2 regions of the Williamsia sp. Leaf354 genome follow, and region 2 is predicted to be linked to the other one. Evidence: riboswitches for the same ligand, from Rfam matches in the RefSeq annotation. Region 2 holds a riboswitch; the other holds the start of a gene.

Region 1 (10,071 bases), on a different contig from region 2:
CGCCGCCGAGGTCGCGCGTGCCGACATCGTCGTCGCGGCGGCCGGCGTACCGCATCTCATCACCGCCGACATGGTCAAACCCGGTGCGGCCGTACTCGACGTCGGGGTGAGTCGGACCGACGCCGGCCTCGTCGGCGACGTCGCCCCCGACGTGTGGGACGTCGCCGGTCACATCTCGCCGAATCCCGGCGGTGTGGGTCCGCTGACCCGCGCATTCCTGCTCGTCAACGTCGTCGAGCGGGCCGAGGCCCTGCTGCGGCAACGCACGTCGTGAGCGGTCGCCGGCGATGAGCAGCCGCGGCCCCGGCCGCTCGGTCGAGGACGTCCGTCGTGCGCGCCGTCGACGCTCGGTCCTGGTGCAGATCCCATTCGCGGTCGTGCTGGCGTTCGTGGCCGTGGCCCTGATCTTCCTGATCCTGGACCGCTGGCGACGGGGAGCCTTCGTGTTCGGCGGCGGGGCACTGGTGGCAGCTCTCCTGCGAGCGGTGCTGCCGAGTTCGCGCGTAGGACTGCTCCAGGTCAGAGGCCGTTTCGTGGACGTGGTGGCCATGGCGATCGCCGGTGGCGCGATCATCTGGCTGGCCGCCTCGATCGACGCCCTGGGCACCGGTATCGATCAATAGTCGGTCGCTTTCCCCTCCGCCCACCGACTATTCTCGATCGCGATGACGGCCACCTCTGCGACCAATCCGCGGCCGCCGATCACCACTCTGGGAGTGTCGGCCGGCGGGGGCATGACCCACTGTGCCCTGGTCACGGTCGATGACCACGAGCGCCTCGTCGTCGACTCACGGGTCATCGAGGTCGACCACACCGACCGACTCGACCGCGCCGGCAGGGTGAACGCGGGCATCGATCTGATGCTCGGCAGCGCCGCGTCCGCGGGCCTGTCGGTCGCCGCCATCGGTGTCGCGTCCCGTGACTCCGGTCACCGCGCTGGGTTCTCGTCGCGGGGGTCGGGTCCCCGGCGGCAGATCCATCTGCTCGGCGACGCCGAATCGGTCGCCCACGCGTTGGCCGAGTCGGGTGAGATCGCCGCGCACGAGGAGACGATCCTGATCGACTGCGGAGACACCGGTGTGACGATCTCGCGGCTCGACCCGGCGACGGGAAAGCTCACCGCCGCAACGCGGTCGACCGTGATGTCGGGACACGCCATCGACGGCGCCCTCGCCGATCTCGTCGGTGACGACCTGCCCTCGACCACACGCGCCTCGCGCCGGGCGCTCATCAGCGCCTGTCGAACCGCGAAAGAGGAACTGGCCGAACAGGATGCGACGACCATCCTCGTGCGGGGACGACCGGTGCCGATCACCGCGGACATGGTGTCGGCGGTGAGCGAGCCGATGGCCGAGCGCCTCGCCGACGCGGTCGCGGACTACGTTCGTGCACAGTCGATCCCGGAGGACACCGCGCTGGTGTTGGTCGGCGGTGTCGCGAACATCGCCGCGGTGCGCCGGGTCCTCGAGCACGCCACGAAGGGGCCGGTCGTCGTCGCGTCGACCCCCGATCTCCTGGGCGCCGTCGGCGCGGCGCTGCTGGCGCGCCCCAATCGGTCCTCGGCGCTGCGCCTGGCGTTCATCGGTGGTCGCGGACACCGCGACTGGTGGTCGGCGGTACCGCTGGCGATCGTGGGATGTTTCCTCGCGGTCGCGATGCTCGCGGTCTACGCCTTCACCGCCGCACTCGACGGATCGTCCTCGCCCGTGCGCGACGTCGAGGTCACCGCGACGACGGCGGCACGTCCCGACGCCCCCACCGCGGACCGGCCGGACACCGCCACGCCGGTCGTCCGGACGACCGACGCCCGACCCACGGCGCCGAACGAGCAGGCGCCCAGCCGGTCGATCGTCGTGCAGCCGACCGAGACGGCCGACCTGCCCACCACCACGACCTCGCCCACGCTGGGTTATCCGAACGGTGGGATGGATCGACGCCAGGAACGTCCCTGGGCGACAACCGAATTGCCGACCCCCGAGGACACCTCGGGCCCGACGTCGACGATCAGCGCCACCAGTCCGCAGCTGACCCCCAACGTGCCGGGACCTCCAGAGACCTCCGGATCGCCATCGGGTTCGGGACCGCAGACCTCGCCGCCACTGTTGTCCCCGGTGGTGCCGACGGATCTCCGCTCGCTCACGCCGTATCCGCTCGTCCCGATACCCGCACCGCGTTCGACGCCGGCGCCGGGGTCGGTCACGCCGTCGGTGACACCCGCACCCTGACGCACCGGAACACCGCTGCCCGACCGGTCAGCCGCGGGCGAGTTCCATCGTTCGCTTCAGCAGATCGGCGATCGCGTCGAACTCGGTGAGGAAGCCGTCGTGTCCGCTGTCGGACTGGATGACGTGCAAGCCGCCGACGCAGCCGGGCATCAGGCTGGCGATCTCGGCCTGGGTTCGCAAGGGGTACAACCGATCCGACGAGATCCCGCCGACGATCACGGGCACCTCGCAGCTGCGCAGCGCGGCCTCGGCGCCACCGCGGTTGCGTCCGACGTCGTGGTGGTTGAGCACCTCGCTCAGGACCACGTAGCTGCCGGGATCGAAGCGACCGGCGAGCTTGTCGGCCTGGTGTTCGAGGTAGCTCTGCACGGCGTAGCGGCCGCCGGCGAGCGGGACCTCTTCTCCCTGAGGATCATCGGCGAACCGCTGGTCGAGTTCGATCTCCGAGCGATAGGTCAGGTGGGCGATGCGACGGGCGATGCCGAGGCCGGCGACCGGACGCACGTCGGTGCCGTGGTAGTCGCCGCCCCGCCAATCCGGGTCGGAGGTGATGGCGGCGATCTGTGTGGTCTGGGTGCCGATCTGATCGGCCGTGGCACGCGGTCCGACGGCCAGCACCAGTCCGCTGCGAACCCGCTCGGGATAACCGATCATCCACTCGAGCGACCGGGCACCACCCATCGAGCCGCCGAGAACCGCTGCCACCGTTCCGATCTCGAGTGCATCCATGAGAGCGACCTCGGCGCGGACCTGGTCGAGCACGGTGATGTGGGGGAAGCGTGAACCCCAGGCCCGGCCGTCGGGACCCGGCGACGCCGGGCCTGTCGACCCGCCGCAACCACCGAGGACGTTCGCCGAGATCACGCACCACTCGTCGGTGTCGACCGCGCAGCCGGGGCCGATGAGGCCGTCCCACCATCCGGGGAGCGGGTGACCGGGCCCCGGGGCGCCGACGACATGGGAGTCACCGGTGAGCGCATGCAGCGTCAACACGACGTTGTCGCGGGCCGGCGACAACGTGCCCCAGCGTTGGAACGCCAGGGTCACGTCGTCGATCCGGCCACCGTTGTCGAGTTCCACCGAACCCACGGACGCATAGGTCAACTCGCCGTCGGGGAGACTCTCCCAGTCGGGCGGCGCGGAGACCCCACCGGCGACGGTGGACGTTCGGGGTTCGGTGGTCACGATCAGTTCGCCGCCCGGAATCCCGTCTCGAGGTCGGCGATGATGTCGTCGATCCCCTCGATACCGACCGCCAGACGCACCAGTCCCGGTGTGACACCTGCGGAGACCTGCTCCTCGGGGGTCAGCTGCGAGTGGGTGGTCGAGGCGGGGTGGATCACCAGCGACCGCACGTCACCGATGTTGGCGACGTGGCTGTGCAGGGTGAGCGCGTCGACGAAACGCTTGCCTGCGTCGACGCCGCCGACGATCTCGAAGGCGACGATCGCGCCCTGGCCGCGCGGTGCGAGCTGCTGTCCGCGCTCGTACCACGGCGACGACGGCAGGCCTGCGTAGGCGACCGACTCGACCTGGCTGTGACCCTCGAGGAACTCGGCCACCTTGCGGGCGTTGGCGACGTGGCGCTCGATACGCAGGCTCAGGGTCTCGAGGCCCTGCGCGATGAGGAACGCGTTGAACGGTGCGATGGCCGCGCCGGTGTCACGCAGCCACTGCACGCGCGCCTTGAGCGCGAACGCCGGTGCGCCGAGATCGGCGAACACCGCACCGTGGTAGCTCGCGTCGGGGGTGGTGAAGCCGGGGAACAGATCCTGCCCGTCGCGCTGGACCCGCCAGTCGAAGGTGCCGCCGTCGACGATCACGCCGCCGACCGCGGTGCCGTGGCCACCGATGTACTTGGTCGCCGAGTGCACCACGATGTCGGCACCGTGGGCCAGCGGCTGGATGAGGTACGGGGTCGCCACCGTGTTGTCGACGATCAGCGGCACACCGGTCTCGTGCGCGAGCGCCGAGACGGCCGGGATGTCGAGGATCTCGTTGTTCGGGTTGGCGATGGTCTCGCCGTAGAACGCGCGGGTGTTCGGACGGATCGCCGCCCGCCACGACTCGATGTCGTCGGGCTGCTCGACGAACGACACCTCGATGCCCAGCTTCGGCAGCGTGTAGTGGAAGAGGTTGTACGTGCCGCCGTAGAGACGGGGGCTCGACACCACGTGACCACCGGTCTCGACCACGTTGAGGATCGCGTAGGTCTCGGCGGCCTGACCCGACGACACCAGCAACGCGGCGACGCCGCCTTCGAGGGCGGCGAGACGCTGCTCGACGGTGTCCTGCGTCGGGTTCATGATGCGGGTGTAGATGTTGCCGGGCTCGGCGAGTCCGAACAGGTCGGCGGCATGCTGGGTGTCGCGGAAGGTGTACGAGGTGGTCTGGTAGATCGGCAGTGCACGGGCCGAGGTCGCCGCGTCGGCGGTCTGCCCGGCGTGGACCTGCTTGGTCTCGAAGGCCCAGTGGGAGGTGGGGTCGACCTCGGCGGCGTCGACGGTTGCTTCAGACATCTTCGGAAACAGCTCTCTTTCGGTCGGTGGGGCGACAGTGCCCCGTGGGTCCGACCATCGGACCCGCGCTTGCTGCGGAGCGTCGCCTTCGGCGAACGCCCACAACCTGGTCTTTCACCCGGAGCACCCCACCGCGGTTGGAGGGTTGCCGATCAGCGAGCCGGGGCTTGGCGCTGATACTCATGACCTGGCGTCAAGGATATAACATCGCCGATTTCGTCCCGAAAGGATCCCGCGCAGCCAGATTCGAAAGAATCGCCCTCGCGTACCGTGTGCCCGGAATCTTTTCCCGACCTCATGACGTTGAGGTTCTCTGTGCGCGGCGAGAGATCGCCGACGCGTCCCTGGCGCCCACCGGTGTGCGTCTCCCGAGTTCTGTCGCGAGAGGTTGCCTCATGCCCGTGTCCACCACCGCCCGCCGCAACGCGATCCTCGCGCTGGCCCTGGGTGGCTTCGGTATCGGCACGACCGAGTTCGTGTCGATGGGACTGCTGCCGAGCATCGCCGACTCACTGCGGATCTCCGAGCCCACCGCGGGCCATGTCATCTCCGCCTACGCACTCGGCGTCGTCGTCGGGGCACCCCTGATCGCCGCGGCCACCGCGCGGATGTCGCGACGTGGCCTGCTGATCACGCTGATGGTGGCGTTCACCGTCGGCAACGCCGCGACCGTCGTCGCCCCGACCTACGGCACCCTGATGGCCGCGCGCTTCGTCGCGGGCCTCCCGCACGGGGCCTACTTCGGCGTCGCCGCCCTGGTGGCCGCGCACCTCGCGGGACCGGGCAGTCGCGCCAAGGCGGTCGGACAGGTGATGCTGGGACTTAGCGTCGCCAACGTCGTCGGTGTCCCCGCCGCCACATGGCTCGGTGAGGCATTCGGCTGGCGCACCGCCTTCGGCGTGGTCGTCGTCATCGGTCTCGCCACCATCGCATCGCTCCTGCGGTATCTGCCGTCGCTGACGGGCATGACCGCGAGCAACCCGGTCACCGAGCTCGGCGCCCTCGCCCGACCGCAGGTGTGGTTCACCCTGCTCATCGGCGTCGTCGGATTCGGCGGCATGTTCGCCTTCTACACCTACATCCACACCACTCTCACCGACGTCTCCGGCCTGCCCGGCGGTCTCGTCCCGTTCGCGTTGATGCTGTTCGGCATCGGCATGGTGGTCGGCAACATCGTCGGCGGTGCGCTCGCCGACCGGTCGGTGATCGGCACCATGGTCGCGGGACTCGTGGCCATCCTGGTCAGTCTCGTGGTGTTCGCCGTGGTGGCGGGGACCGTGTGGGCCGCGCTGCCACTGGTGTTCGCGGTCGGGGTGACCGGTTCGGCGCTCGTCCCGGCGTTGCAGACGCGTCTGATGGATGTGGCCGACGACGCGCAGACCCTGGCGGCGGCGCTGAACCACTCGGCGCTCAACATCGCCAACGCCGGCGGCGCCTGGCTCGGCGGGCTGGTGATCAGCGCCGGCTACGGCTACCGCGCCCCGTCGCTGCTCGGTGCGGCGCTCGCCGCGGCCGGACTGGTGGTCCTCGGGGTGACGCTGCTGGCGCACCGTCGCACCGACGGTGTGGTGGCCCACGACACCCACACCGATCGCCATAGTGACCTCGGCGAGGCGAAGCCGGTTGCGGCGCAGGAGATCACCGCCGTCCACTGATGTCGGGACCCCTCGCTACACTCGCCGCGTGTCCCTCACCATCACCTCGGTCAACGTCAACGGTATCCGCGCCGCGGTGAAGGAGCGCAACCCCCACAACCCGGGGATCCTGCCCTGGCTGGGCGCGCCCACGGGCCACCGGTTCGTGCTCCTGCAGGAGATCCGCGCGTCCCGCGATCAGGCGGTCGAGGCGCTCGCACCGGCCCTCGACGCGGGGTGGTCGCTGTCGATGACGGAATCGTCGGTGAAGGGCCATGCGGGCGTCGGTGTCCTCGGCACCGTCGCCCCCGACGCCGTGCGCGTCGGCTTCGGCAGCGAGGAGTTCGACGGCACCGGCCGCTACCTCGAGATCGACGTCGCCGCCGACGACGAGTTCCCGGCGCTGACCCTGGGGTCGCTCTACCTGCCCAAGGGCGCGTCCGACGGACCCAAGCGGGACGAGAAGTTCCGCTTCCTCGACGAGTTCGGCGCCCACCTCGACACGTTGTCCCGGCGACGGCGCGGGGTAATCGTCGGTGGCGACTGGAACATCGCGCACAGCGAACTCGACCTCAAGGCGTGGAAGACCAATCAGCGCAGCCCGGGATTCCTCCCCGAGGAGCGTGCGTGGGTCGGGGGACTGCTCGACCGCTCCTGGGTCGACGTGACACGAGCGCTCGTCGGCGACGAGCCCGGTCCCTATTCGTGGTGGTCGTGGCGCGGCAAGGCGTTCGACAACGACTCGGGCTGGCGTATCGACTACCACCTCGCCAATCCGGTGATGGCGCGCCGGGCGCGCGCCACCCGCGTCGAGCGTGCCGACGCCTATGACCGGCGGTGGTCCGACCACGCACCGGTCACCGTCGAATTCGCTTGAGGCCGGATGAAACAATGCCCCTCATGAGCAACACCGCACGCGTCCTCTCCGGTATCCAACCGACCAGTGACTCCTTCCACCTGGGCAACTACCTCGGCGCGGTGCGGCAATGGGTGGCGCTGCAGGACGATTTCGAGGCCTACTACTTCATCCCGGACATGCATGCGATCACCGCGCCGCACGACCCGGCGGCCCTGCGGGAGCGGACGCTCGTCAGCGTCGCGCAGATGCTCGCCGTCGGGGTCGACCCCGAACGATCGACGATCTATGTCCAGTCGCATGTGCCCGAGATCGCGCAGCTGACGTGGGTTCTGTCGTGCATCACCGGTTTCGGTGAGGCGAACCGCATGACGCAGTTCAAGGACAAGGCGGCCAAGCAGGGAACCGACTCCGCCGGCGTCGGCCTGTTCACCTATCCCATCCTGATGGCCGCCGACATCCTCGCGTTCCAGGTCGACCGGGTGCCCGTCGGTGAGGACCAGCGCCAGCACCTCGAACTCACGCGAAACCTGGCGCAGCGCTTCAACTCCCGTTTCGGCGAGACGTTCACGGTGCCCGAGGCGCACATCGTGGCCGAGACCGCGAAGATTTACGACCTGCAGAACCCGACGGCGAAGATGAGCAAGTCAGCCGATTCCGACGCCGGACTCATCAACCTGCTCGACGACCCGAAGCGTTCGGCGAAGAAGGTCCGTTCGGCGGTCACCGACAACGAGCGGGAGATCCGACTCGACTGGGAGAACAAGCCCGGTGTCAGCAACCTGCTGAGCATCCAGTCCGCGCTGACCGGCACCCCCGTCGACGACCTCGTCGCAGGGTACGAGGGCAAGGGGTACGGCGACCTCAAGGTCGACACCGCCACCGTGCTGGCCGACTTCGTGGCGCCACTGCGAGGGCGTGTCGACGAGCTGATGTCCGACCGCGCTGAGCTGGACGCGATCCTCGCCCGCGGTGCCGACCGTGCCCGAGAGGTCGCCGCGCAGACGCTGGCGAGCGCCTATGACAAGGTGGGGTTCCTGCCGCGGCGATGACGCGAGCGAGGACGAGTCGACGAGCGGAGTGACCATGGCCGACACCGACGAGACATCGACCGAGAAGGGACCATCGCGCCTCGAACAGCTGCGGGCGCGGTATCCCTGGCTCGACCACCTGGTCCGCGCCGGTGGGCGCTATCAGGATTCCAAGGGCGACTTCTTCGCCGCGGGGGCGACCTACTTCAGCATCCTGGCGCTGTTCCCGCTCCTCATGATCAGCTTCGCCGCAGCGGGATTCGTCTTCGCCGCCAGTCCCGGGCTCCTCGACGACGCGAAGAACAAGATCGCCGACTCGGTCCAGGGCGACATGGGCAATCAGCTCCAGGACCTCATGGACCAGGCGATCAGCTCCCGTGCGTCGATCGGCGTGATCGGGCTGGTGCTCGCGCTGTACTCCGGGCTGGGGTGGATGGCCAACCTGCGCAACGCCCTGACCGTGCAGTGGGGAGCCGAGCCCCCGGCGTCGACGTTCGTCAAGACCAAGATCGGTGACCTGGGTGCCCTGCTGGGGCTGTTCCTCGCGCTGGTGGTGTCGTTCGGACTGTCGGCGATCGCGGGGAGCGGACTGACCACGACGATCCTCGAGTTCGTCGGGCTCGATCACGTGCCCGGAGTGTTCATCGTCGTCCGCGTGCTGTCGATCGTGGTGTCGTTGGTCGCCTCGACGCTGCTGTTCACCTGGGTCATCGCCCGGTTGCCGCGGATCCCGCTGCCGTATCGCAACGCCGCGAAGGCCGGTCTGCTCACCGCGGTGATCTTCGAGATCTTCAAGTTCATCGCGACCTTCTACCTGAAGGGCGTCACCAGCGGTCCGGCCGGAGCCACCTTCGGCCCCATCATCGGCATCATGGTGTTCGCCTTCTTCACCACGCGGATCATCCTTTTCGCGACCGCTTGGGCGGCGACCGATCCGATGAACGCGCAGTACCAGGCCGCCCAGGTACCCGATCCGGTGACGATCGCGCCCGTGGTCGCGATCCGGCCCGAGCCGTCAGGGGTCACCCTCGCGGCGACCGCTCTCACGGGCGCGGCGGCCGCACTCGGGTACTCACGACTGCGCGCACGCCGACACCGACGCTGAACGCGTCAGCGTGACCGGCGGTTGACCCGCAACGCCGCATAGACCAGGCCGAGGATGACGACGAGCCCGATGCCGCCGAACAGCAACCGGTCGGTCCACGGTGAGCCGCCGGCGCCGTCCTCGGACGAGGGGTAGGCGACCGCACCGCTGTGGCCGTCGCCGGACGACGACCGGCCGGTCGACGGGTCCGACGCCGAGTCGGAGGTGTTCTCCTCGACCAGACGCCCGACCGATTCGCCCGTCGGGATGCCGAATCCGTGGTCGAGGAGCCCCTTCGCCTGGTCCCAGTAGGAGTCGTCGACCTCGTTGAGGCCGTACATCTGCACCACGATCAGGGTGCGTCCGGACCGCTCGACCGCGCCGACAAAGGTCTTGCGCGCGTCGTCGGTGTACCCCGTCTTCCCGCCGATCGTGCCGGGGTAGTCGTCGAGGAGCAGTCGGTTCTGGGTCTGCATCATGTAGCCCGGGTGCGGTTTGTCGTTCTGCACGTCGGCGAGCGGCGGGTAGCCCGGGAACGGCGCGTTCTTGTGTGAGATGAGATCGCGGAACGTCGAGTTCTTCAGGGCCGCGCGGAAGATCAGCGCGAGGTCGTAGGGGGAGGTGCTCATGCCGGGGGCGTCGAGGCCCGAGGGTGACGCCGCGCGGGTGTCCTCGGCGCCCAGTCGGTGGGCCATCTCGTTCATCTTCCCGACCGCGACCTC
Region 2 (10,071 bases):
CAATGAACTCGCCATGCGACTGGCGACGTCGGTCGCCGCCGCCACGGGCAGTCGCTCGGTGCTGACGGGATCCACGCCCGCTCGGCTCGTCCGAGAGGCGTTGTTCTGCGCGGTCTGCGCCAGTCGGCCCGCCATTCGTGACGAGATGCTGATCCGCCTGCTCCCGCAGCCCCGGTGATCTGGGGCGATCAGTCGTCGACCGTGAGCAGATCCATCGCGCCCAGAGCGCGCAGGATGGTGCCGAACTTGGCGGTGGTCTCGGCGAGTTCGGCCTCGGGATCGGATTGCGCCACCACGCCACCCCCTGACCACGCGCGGATCGTCCGACGGTCGGCGGCGATCTCGGCGCAGCGGATGCTCACCATCCACTCGCCATCGCCGGCGGTGTCGCACCAGCCGACGGCCCCGGCGTAGAAGTCGCGGGGCTCCTCGGTGACGAGGATCAGATCGCGAGCCGCCGCGGTCGGCGTGCCACAGATGGCCGGGGTCGGGTGCAGACGCAGCGCGAGATCCAACGACGTCATCGTGGGGTCGCGCAGCACGCCCTCGATCGGTGTGGCGAGGTGCCACATCTCGCCCGTGCTCAGCAGGATCGGTTCGTCGGGGACGCACAACGTCGTGCACAGCGGTCCCAACACCGACGTCAGGTAGTCGACGACGATCCGGTGCTCGTGCCGGTCCTTCGCCGAGTCGAGCAGTGCGGCCGCCCGGGCGGCGTCGATCGCCGGGTCGCTCGACCGTGGCGCCGAACCTGCATAGGGACGGCACGTCACCCGGTCACCGGTCTTGTGCACCAACGACTCCGGGCTCGCACCCACCAGGGTGCGCCCGACGAAGTCGCCGCCGGCGGCCGAGAGGTCGACCCGGAAGGCGTTGTGTTCGTGGTTGCCCGCCGCCAGCGCGGCGACCACCGCGTCGATGTCGACGGGCGCGGCGGCGAACAACTCGATGGCCCGGGCGAGCACCACCTTGTCGGCCGCGCCCGCGGCGATCCGGTCGATCACCGCGGCCACGCGGGCGACGTGGACCCCTGGTGTCGGGATCGTCGCGGTGAGGGTGACCGGTACGGCGTGTACAGCGGCCGAGCCGGCATCGGGCTCGCGGTGCTCGAGGGTGTCGACGGCCATCAGCGCGTCGGGTGCGGCCTCGTCGAACGCGATGGCCCCGACCACCGCGATCGGGGTGCCGTCGCGGCGGCCCCGGGCGATCGCGGCGACGGCGTCGGCGGCGTCGGCGAATCGCGCCACCGGGGTGCCCGCGTGCACGGCACCGTGCGGGCGGGACAGATGGAAGGACACGCGATCAACGCTACCCGGGGGCATTGCGATCACCGTGACCGCAATTCCGCCCACCACGACGCCGTCGTGAGGTCGCCGCGGTGTGTCGCGCGCCACAGTGCAATTGACACCGGGTGCGGCCGACGGTCACTCTCGTCGCCAGGTCATGAGTGTCAGCGCACAGCCCCGGCTTGCTGACCGGCAACCCTCCAACCGCGGTGGGGTGCTCCGGGTGACGACCAGGCCGCGTCCGAGGTGGACGTGTGCAAGCGCGGACTCCTCGCACGGAGTCCTCTGACGAGAACGAGGACCACCATGTCTGTCACCGACATCACACCCGCCCCCGCCGCGCTCGCGCCGGTGTACCCGATCGCCGACGTCGTCGGTGCGGACGAGACCGTCGACTGTGCCGCCGGTCGCGTGCGCTACGTCAACGGCGACTACGCCGCCAGCGCACCCGCCCTCACCGCCGTCGCCACCGAGATCGCCCGGGCGCTGCCGCAGTACGCGAGCGTGCACCGCGGTGCCGGGCACCTGTCGCAGCTCACGACGGCGCGCTACGAGAACGCCCGGGCGGTCGTGGCCGGGTTCGTGCGTGCCCGCGCCGACGACCACGTGATCTTCACCCGCAACACCACCGACGGCATCAACCTCCTGGCCCGTGCCGTCCCCGGCGACACCGTGGTCCTCGATGTCGAGCACCACGCGAACCTGTTGCCGTGGCAGCGTTCCGGGGCGGACACGAAGGCGACGCCGGAGCTGGACCGAACGTGCCGCGTGGTGACCTGCCGACCCACCGTCGCGGAGACGCTCGACGCGCTGGCCGCCGAACTCCACCGTGCTCCCGCGGCGCTGTTGGCCGTCACCGGCGCATCGAATGTGACCGGGGAGGTGCTGCCCCTGGCGAAGCTCGCCGACATCGCCCACGACGCGGGTGCCCGCATCCTCGTCGATGCCGCCCAGCTCGCCCCGCATCGCGCGATCACCGTCGCCGGACACGGCATCGACTACCTCGTGTTCTCGGGCCACAAGCTGTACGCGCCCTTCGGATGTGGCGTCCTCGTCGGTCGCGGCGACTGGCTCGACGCCGCCGAGCCCTACCTCGCCGGCGGCGGCGCGACGGCCGACGTGCCCCCGACCGATCCGTCCACCGACGACACCGTCGAGGTGGCCTGGCGCAACGGGCCCGCACGTCACGAGGGCGGAACCCCGAACGTGTTGGGTGCCATCGCGATCGCCGCGGCATGCGTCGCGATCGACGATCTCGGATTCGAGCGGATCGGGCTGCACGAGCACCGACTGCGCACCCGTCTCGACGACGCGCTCGACGCGATCGACGGCGTCAGGCGACTCTCCATCTGGTCCGACAGCCGCGACCGCGTCGGCATCGCCGCGTTCACCGTCGACGGTCACTCACCGCGCGCGGTGGCCGAACACCTCAACGACGCCCACGGCATCGGGGTCCGCGACGGCCGCTTCTGCGCCCACCCGCTGCTGCACCACCTGGGCCACCCCGAAGGCGCCGTGCGGGTCAGCTTCGGCGTCGGCACCGGGTCCGACGACATCGATCGTCTCACTGCCGCGCTCGCCGATCTGGTCTCTCGCACATAACCTGACCGCTCGCCTCTCAGTGCCGCCGACTGTGCCGAAACCCGTCGTCGAGTGTGCGTCGTGTCGTCGTCGGCTCGCGGTGCGCTGTCGGCACACTCGACTCGATTGTCGTCACAGTCAGCGTGTCTCGCCGTGATCCCATCGGCGGTGCAGATCGGCGCGGCCGGCGTCGGTGGCGGTGCCGTACAGCCGACACCGCGCCATGCCCCCGTCAGGGTGGATGTCCATGCGCGCCTGCGTCATCGGGCGATCGACGTCGACGGTGAAGCGGTGTCGTGTGTCGGGTTGCAGCGGGGTGCGGGGGAGTATCTCGAACCACTCGCCGTCGTCCCCGTCGCGCCCGCGCACACTCGCCTCCCCGGGCGCGTTGCCGAGGAACCAGCTGGTGTCGAGCTCGACGAGCGAGACCACGCCCTGGGCGGCGAGGTCGATCTCGACCCAGTCGTTGCCGTCGTCACGGCGTCGTGAGGTCTCCCAGCCCTCGCCCATCGAGCGTGCCCGCCCGGGCATCAGCAGGTTGTTCGGTGAGCCGTAGAACATGTTGGAGCAGGCGCTGATCCGGGCGCCGTTCTCGAGCGCGGCGAGATCGAACGGCCCGTGGTCGAGGAACTGCGGATCGGGGACACCGCGTCCGTGCACGCGCAGTCGGGCGACACCGCCGTCGGGGTAGATCGACAGCCGCACGTGCGTGAACCGGTCGCGGGAGGCGACCTCGATCGGGTTGGCCGTGTCGCCGGCGACGGGCTGCCGCTCGACGATGGTCTGCCAGTCCGCGTCGACGACCTCGTGTGCCGGCGGGAAGCCGGTGACGACGGCGGCCTCCACCGACACCGTCGGCGGGAAGTTGCCCACGAACCACGAGGTGTCCACGACGACGCCGTGGATGACGCCGGGCACACCGAGTCGCACGATGGCGCGGTCGACCGCCGACGCGTCCGGCGCAGAGCCGCCCGGTCGGCGTCGCCGTGTCTCCCAGCCGTCGTAGATCTGGCCCACGTGCCCGAAGGTGGCGGGTCGGTACTCCGACGCCGCGGGGACGATCAGGTTCTCCGCTTCGGCGAACAGCGCGTCGGTCCTGGTGATCACGGCGCCGCCGAGGCTGCGCAGGGCGAGATCGGGCATCGCGGTGAACGCGGCGGGGGGTGTGGAGTCGGTCACGAGCGCCAAGATTACTGCCCGATCCGTACCGCGCCGGCAGCTCGTTTGCGCGCTCCGCCGTGCGTTGGCATACTTGCACCGTTCAAGTAGTTGCGGCATGAAACTCTTTCGAGGTGAGAAGTATGTCCCGTCCCGAGAACGTGGACGAGCTGATCGCGGTGCTGGGTCGGTGGGCTCGCATCCGCGAGCGTCTCGTCGTCACCAAGCTCAGGACGCCCGACGGCACGGTCGAGACCGCGGCGTTCCAGTGCCTGTTCGAGCTCGCTGTCGGGCCACTGCGCTCCGGGGAGCTGGCCGAACGGCTCTTCGCCGATCCCTCCACGGTCAGCAGGCACATCGCCTCGTTGGTCGGGCTCGGATACGTCCGTCGCGAGGCCGACTCCCGCGACGGCCGCGCCACGATCCTCGTCCTCACCGACTCGGGTCGTCGACAGGTCGAGGCGGTCCGCGCCCATCGGATGAGCGGAATGGACTCGATGCTCGGAGAGTTCTCCGACGGGGACATCGGGAGCCTCGCGAGCCTCATGACGCGTTTCGTCGATGCCGCCGAACAATTCGCCGGTCAGGTCGATGATGAACAGATCATCTCCGTGGGCGCACCCGCCGACCACCCGACCACGACCACCACAGATTCCGACATTCACGACACGACAGACGATCTCGCTGCACGGTCACGACACGCAAAGGCATCACGATGAGTCACGACGCAGCCATCTCCGGCGCCAAGCCGAAGGCGGGCGCAGCAGACGCCACCGAACCCGGTGGCCTGAGCCATCGTCAGATCCTCACCATCATGGGTGGGCTGATGATCGGCATGTTCCTCGCCGCGCTCGACCAGACGATCGTCTCGACCGCGATCCGCACGATCGCCGACGACCTGCAGGGGTATTCACTCCAGGCGTGGGTCACCACCGCCTACCTGATCACCTCGACGATCGTCACGCCGCTCTACGGCAAGCTCTCCGACATGTACGGCCGCAAGCCGTTCTTCATGACTGCGATCACGCTGTTCATCATCGGATCGTTGCTGTGTTCCACGGCGACGTCGATGTACGAGCTCGCCGGTTACCGCGCCCTGCAGGGTCTCGGCGCCGGTGGCCTGTTCTCGTTGGCGCTGACCATCATCGGCGACATCGTGCCCCCTCGGGAACGCGCGAAGTACCAGGGCTACTTCCTCGCCGTGTTCGGCACCTCCAGCGTGCTCGGCCCGGTGCTCGGTGGCCTGTTCGCCGGCCAGGACAGCATCCTGTTCATCACCGGCTGGCGCTGGGTGTTCCTCGTCAACGTGCCGATCGGTCTCATCGCGCTCGTCGTGGTGTTCAAGGTCCTCGACTACAACCAGATCAAGGGTGAGCGTCGTCGCCTGGACTGGTGGGGCGCACTGGCTCTCGCCATCGGCGTGGTGCCGCTGCTGATCGCCGCCGAGCAGGGACGCGAATGGGGTTGGGGCGACTACAAGACCGTCGTCTGCTACATCATCGGCATCGTCGGCATCGCCGCGTTCATCTCGGTCGAGAAGGCGATGGGCGAGGCCGCGATCATCCCGCTGCGGGTGTTCAAGAACCGGATCTTCAGCCAGGGCATCGTCATCTCGGTGGTCATCGGTGCGGTCATGTTCGGCGCCATCTCGATTCTGCCGCAGTACTTCCAGGTGATCCGCGGGTCGAGCCCGACGATCGCCGGCCTGCAGCTGCTGCCGATGGTGGTGGGCCTGATGAGCGCCTCCATCATCTCCGGCCAGACGATCTCGCGGACCGGTCGCTACAAGATCTTCCCGATGATCGGCGTCGTGCTGATCACGGTGGTCACGTTCCTGATGCACTACGTCAGCGTCGCCACGCCGCTGTGGCTCGTGATGCTGATGGCGTTCTTCCTCGGCTTCGGCCTCGGCAATCTGATGCAGCCGCTGACCCTGGCGATGCAGAACGTGTTGCCCGCCAAGGACATGGGGATCTCGACGTCGTCGGCGACGTTCTTCCGTCAGATCGGTGGCACGCTCGGTGTGGCCGTGTTCTTCTCCGTGTTGTTCTCGGCGATGGGGCCGAACATCAAGGACCAGATAGAGAAGGTGGCGCCCTCGGCCGAGTTCCGTCAGGGCATCGCCCAGGCCGCCGCGAGCTCCGACCCGTCGGTCGCCCAGTTCGGTCAGGGCCTCGCGTCGGGCAACACCGGCGCCTCGGGTGGGGTCCTCAACGACACCTCGATCATCGCCAAGCTGCCGGGTGCGATCGCCGCGCCCATCAAGGACGGCTTCGCCGACTCGATGGACCTGGTGTTCCTGTCGGTGTCGCTGATGTCGATCATCGCGCTGATCGCGGTGTTCACCTGGAAAGAGGTGCCGCTGCGCTCGGGTTCCGGATCGCAGGCCGCCGCACAGGATCTCGCCGACGCCAAGGCGCTCGACGCGGAATCCGCGCCGGTCGAGGTCTCACCGGCCGAATCGGTGGCCGCCGCGACACCGGCCGCCGACCACGGCCGCCACGAGGCCGACGCGGCCGGACCGGGCCGTCACGAGGTGGGACGCGCGCCCGGCGCCGACAACGTGCCGCCGCTGGGCGGGAACGACCACTCCGGTCGTCACGAGGCCTGAGCGGCCCTCCGATCGCACAGACGACTCGACCCCGACACTCCACGCGAGTGTCGGGGTCGAGTCGTAGGTGGGGACGGTGTCAGCCGCGCGAGGGATCGTTCGCGTGATCGGGCTGCTCGGCCAGGCGCGCGATGGCCTCCTCGGCGATCTTCTCGGCGTCCGCGCGGCCGGTCCAGCCACCCGGGGTGACCTCCTTGCCGGGCTCGAGGTCCTTGTAGTGCTCGAAGAAGTGCGAGATGGCGTCGAGTTCGTACTTCGAGACGTCGCCGATGTCCTGGATGTGATCCCAGCGGACGTCCTTGGCGGGAACGGCGAGCAGCTTGTCGTCGCCACCGGCCTCGTCGGACATCCGGTACATACCGACGATGCGTGAGCGCACGATCACGCCGGGGTAGACCGACTCGGGCAGCAGCACGAGCGCGTCGAGCGGGTCGCCGTCCTCGCCCAGGGTGTTGTCGATGTAGCCGTAATCCGCGGGGTAGCCGAACGCGGTGTACAGGTAGCGATCGAGATAGACCTTGCCGGTCTCGTGATCGACCTCGTACTTGTTGCGTGCGCCCTTGGGGATCTCGATGGTGACGTCGAACTCCACGACTGGTGTCCTCTCCGGTGGGGATCGCCGGTCGGTTCCGGCGGATTGCGCTGCGCGCGGACCCGGCCCACTGTCGACCGGCGTCTGCAAACGTCGACAACGATACTGTTGGTCGCAGGTGTGGCGAGGGCGGGATCGGCCGTGGCGAGCGGTGTCGCCCGCGAGACGCGATGAGGAGTTGTGTGAACGCACGAGCGGGCAGGCGCGGCAACGTCTGGTGGACGGTGATCCCTCTGCTGGCCGTGGTGGTCGTCGCAGCGGTGGTCGTCGTGGTCGCGCTGTCGGTCGACTCCGAGAGCAGCACGTCGTCGGCCGACGTCCCCACCCGTCCCGCGCTGGTCACGGTCTCGCCCGTGGTGCAACCGGTCGCGGCGAACGCGCCCGAACCCACCGGCGCCGGCATCACCGCCCAGATCGCGTCGGCTGCGGCCGACCCGGCGCTCGGCGACCTCGGCGGTCAGATCTCCGACGCCGTCACCGGCCAGGTGCTCTGGTCGGCGTCACCGCAGCGGTCGTTCATCCCCGCCTCCACCACGAAGGTCCTCACCGCGGCCGCCGCGCTGCTAACCCTTCCGCTCGACAAGCAGATCACCACCTCGGTCGTGGTGGGGTCGGGCGGTCAGGTGGTGCTCGTCGGCGGCGGTGATCCGACCCTGTCGGTGCAGCCCGACGGCACCGCGAGCTTCTTCACCGACGCCGCCCGCATCTCCGACCTCGCCGCGCAGATCGAGAGATCAGGCGTCCGGGTCACCTCGGTCGCCGTCGACACCGGCCTCTACACCGGGACGTCGTTCGCGCCGTCGTGGGAGACCGCCGACATCGCAGGCGGCAGCATCGCGCCGATCCAGTCGGTGATGGCCGATTCGGGACGCATCGACCCGACCGCGCTCTACTCCCCGCGCAGCGCGACGCCGGCCGTCGCCGCGGGCAAGGCGCTCGCCGCCGATCTCGGCGTGCCGAGCAGCGCGGTCACCGAGGCGACCGCCCCGGCCGGTGCCCGGCAGATCGCCTCGGTGCGCTCGGCACCGCTGGAGACCCGACTGCGCGACATGCTCGTCGACTCCGACGACGTGCTCGCCGAGACCATCGCCATCGAGGTCGCCCAGGCCACCGGCGGACCCTCGAGCCTCGACGGTGGTGTCGCAGCCGTGCAGTCGACCCTCGCCTCGGCCGGACTCGACACCGCCGGGGTCTCGCTGAGCGACACCAACGGGCTGTCGGTCCGCGATCGCCTCTCGGCCGCGGTGCTCGACGGCATCCTGCGGGCAGCCGCCGGCAGCGGCAACGCGAAACTGCGTCCGCTGGTCGAGATGCTGCCCATCTCCGGCGCCACCGGCACGCTCGCCGACCGTTTCGGCAACGGCGCCCGGTCGGGTGCCGGATGGATCAAGGCCAAGACCGGCAGCCTCACCGACGTGAACACCCTCGCCGGCATCGTCCAGACACGGGAGAACCGCGTGCTCACCTTCGCCCTGCTGTCCAACGGGACCGACGCGAACCGGGCCCGCCCGGCCCTCGACGCCGTCGTGACCCGCCTGCGCGACTGCGGCTGCCGGTGAGCACCCCGGACGCGTCCGCCGCCCCGTCGCCCGATGCCCGGCCGCCCGGCGCGCAGATCGACTGGGGCGTGGCCGCGGGGATCGGTCGCCGCATCGCCCGGCCCGGCCCGCTGACCACGCGCTACACCCTCGAGGCGGCGCGGTCGGAGCTGGCCTCGGCCGCCGTCGCCGCCGAGGCCCCGGTGCGTGAGGTGACCGGTCTCGCCGACGGCCTGCCCGTCCCGACCGCGTCGGTGCTCGATCGCGGTCAGTGGATCGACGCCGCCGCCCGGTCGATGTCGTCGATGCTCGGCGGCGGCCAACCCGGATCGCCCGGCGGTCTGAACCTCGCGGGCCGTCTCGGCGGCGTGCAGGCGGGTGGACTGCTCGCGCTGCTGTCGGGAGCGATCCTCGGCCAGTACGACCCCTTCTCGCCCGACCCGCGCACCGGCGACGACGGGGTGCTGATGTTGGTGACGCCCAACATCATCGCGGTCGAACGGTCACTGAAGGTGGTGCCGTCGGACTTCCGGCTGTGGGTGTGCCTGCACGAGGTCACCCACCGGGTCCAGTTCTCGGCCAACCCCTGGTTGCGCGGTTACATGCTCGACAACATCGCGCTCATCAGCGCCGACAACGGGGAGTCGGGCGGCGAGATGGTCGCGCGCATCTCGGCGGCGTTGAAGTCCGAGAAGCCGCGGGAGAAGGGCGTTCTCGGTGCGATGCAGTTGCTGCAGACGCCCGAGCAGTACGACGCCTTCACCCGGTTGATGATGCTGGGAACCCTCCTCGAGGGGCACGCCGACCACGTGATGGATGCCGTCGGGCCGGGCCACGTGCCCACCGTCGAACGCATCCGCGCGGCCTTCGACCAGCGCCGCAAGCGTCCCCAGAACCCGCTGCAGAAACTGCTGCGGTCGCTCATCGGCATGGATGCCAAACTCGCGCAGTACATCCGGGGCAAGGCGTTCACCGACGAGGTCGTCGCGACGGTCGGCATGGCGCGCTTCAACGCGATCTGGACCGGACCGGACACGATGCCGCTCCCCGAGGAGATCGACGAACCGAGACGATGGATCGACCGGGTCCTGTGAGCCCGCTCCGCGAGATCGTCGGCGCCGTCGTCGATCTCGCGGACAGCCACCCGATCGGCGACGAGGTCTGCGTCGGTCTGTCCGGCGGCGCCGACTCGTTGGCGCTGACCGCCGGCGCGGTCGCGGCGGGGTTGGCCGTGACCGCCCTCGTCATCGACCATGGGCTGCAAAAGGATTCGCGTGCCGTCGCCGACCGCGCCGCCGAGCAGGC

What was found. A riboswitch is a leader RNA that binds a small molecule or an ion and turns the genes downstream of it on or off. The one in region 2 is predicted to bind S-adenosylmethionine.
Region 1: it holds a riboswitch for S-adenosylmethionine, as region 2 does, so the genes downstream of both, ASG12_RS15305 (bifunctional o-acetylhomoserine/o-acetylserine sulfhydrylase) here and ASG12_RS19960 (aminotransferase class V-fold PLP-dependent enzyme) in region 2, are expected to answer to the same signal.

What each region holds. Positions count from the first base shown of each region.
Region 1 covers NZ_LMPL01000004.1:170,118-180,188, reverse strand. Annotated here, with positions in the region: gene ASG12_RS15325 (bifunctional methylenetetrahydrofolate dehydrogenase/methenyltetrahydrofolate cyclohydrolase) at 1-274, shown strand, start outside; gene ASG12_RS15320 (DUF3017 domain-containing protein) at 288-623, shown strand; gene ASG12_RS15315 (hypothetical protein) at 666-2,225, shown strand; gene metX (homoserine O-acetyltransferase MetX) at 2,253-3,410, opposite strand; gene ASG12_RS15305 (bifunctional o-acetylhomoserine/o-acetylserine sulfhydrylase) at 3,413-4,744, opposite strand; SAM riboswitch class IV at 4,805-4,932, opposite strand; gene ASG12_RS15300 (MFS transporter) at 5,140-6,399, shown strand; gene ASG12_RS15295 (exodeoxyribonuclease III) at 6,428-7,255, shown strand; gene trpS (tryptophan--tRNA ligase) at 7,279-8,286, shown strand; gene yhjD (inner membrane protein YhjD) at 8,321-9,370, shown strand; gene ASG12_RS15280 (D-alanyl-D-alanine carboxypeptidase family protein) at 9,376-10,071, opposite strand, start outside.
Region 2 covers NZ_LMPL01000005.1:706,679-716,749, reverse strand. Annotated here, with positions in the region: gene ASG12_RS19970 (acyl-CoA dehydrogenase family protein) at 1-178, shown strand, start outside; gene ASG12_RS19965 (isochorismate synthase) at 189-1,298, opposite strand; SAM riboswitch class IV at 1,440-1,555, shown strand; gene ASG12_RS19960 (aminotransferase class V-fold PLP-dependent enzyme) at 1,593-2,888, shown strand; gene alc (allantoicase) at 3,006-4,010, opposite strand; gene ASG12_RS19950 (MarR family winged helix-turn-helix transcriptional regulator) at 4,169-4,744, shown strand; gene ASG12_RS19945 (MDR family MFS transporter) at 4,741-6,636, shown strand; gene ASG12_RS19940 (inorganic diphosphatase) at 6,716-7,228, opposite strand; gene dacB (D-alanyl-D-alanine carboxypeptidase/D-alanyl-D-alanine endopeptidase) at 7,411-8,787, shown strand; gene ASG12_RS19930 (zinc-dependent metalloprotease) at 8,784-9,860, shown strand; gene tilS (tRNA lysidine(34) synthetase TilS) at 9,839-10,071, shown strand, end outside.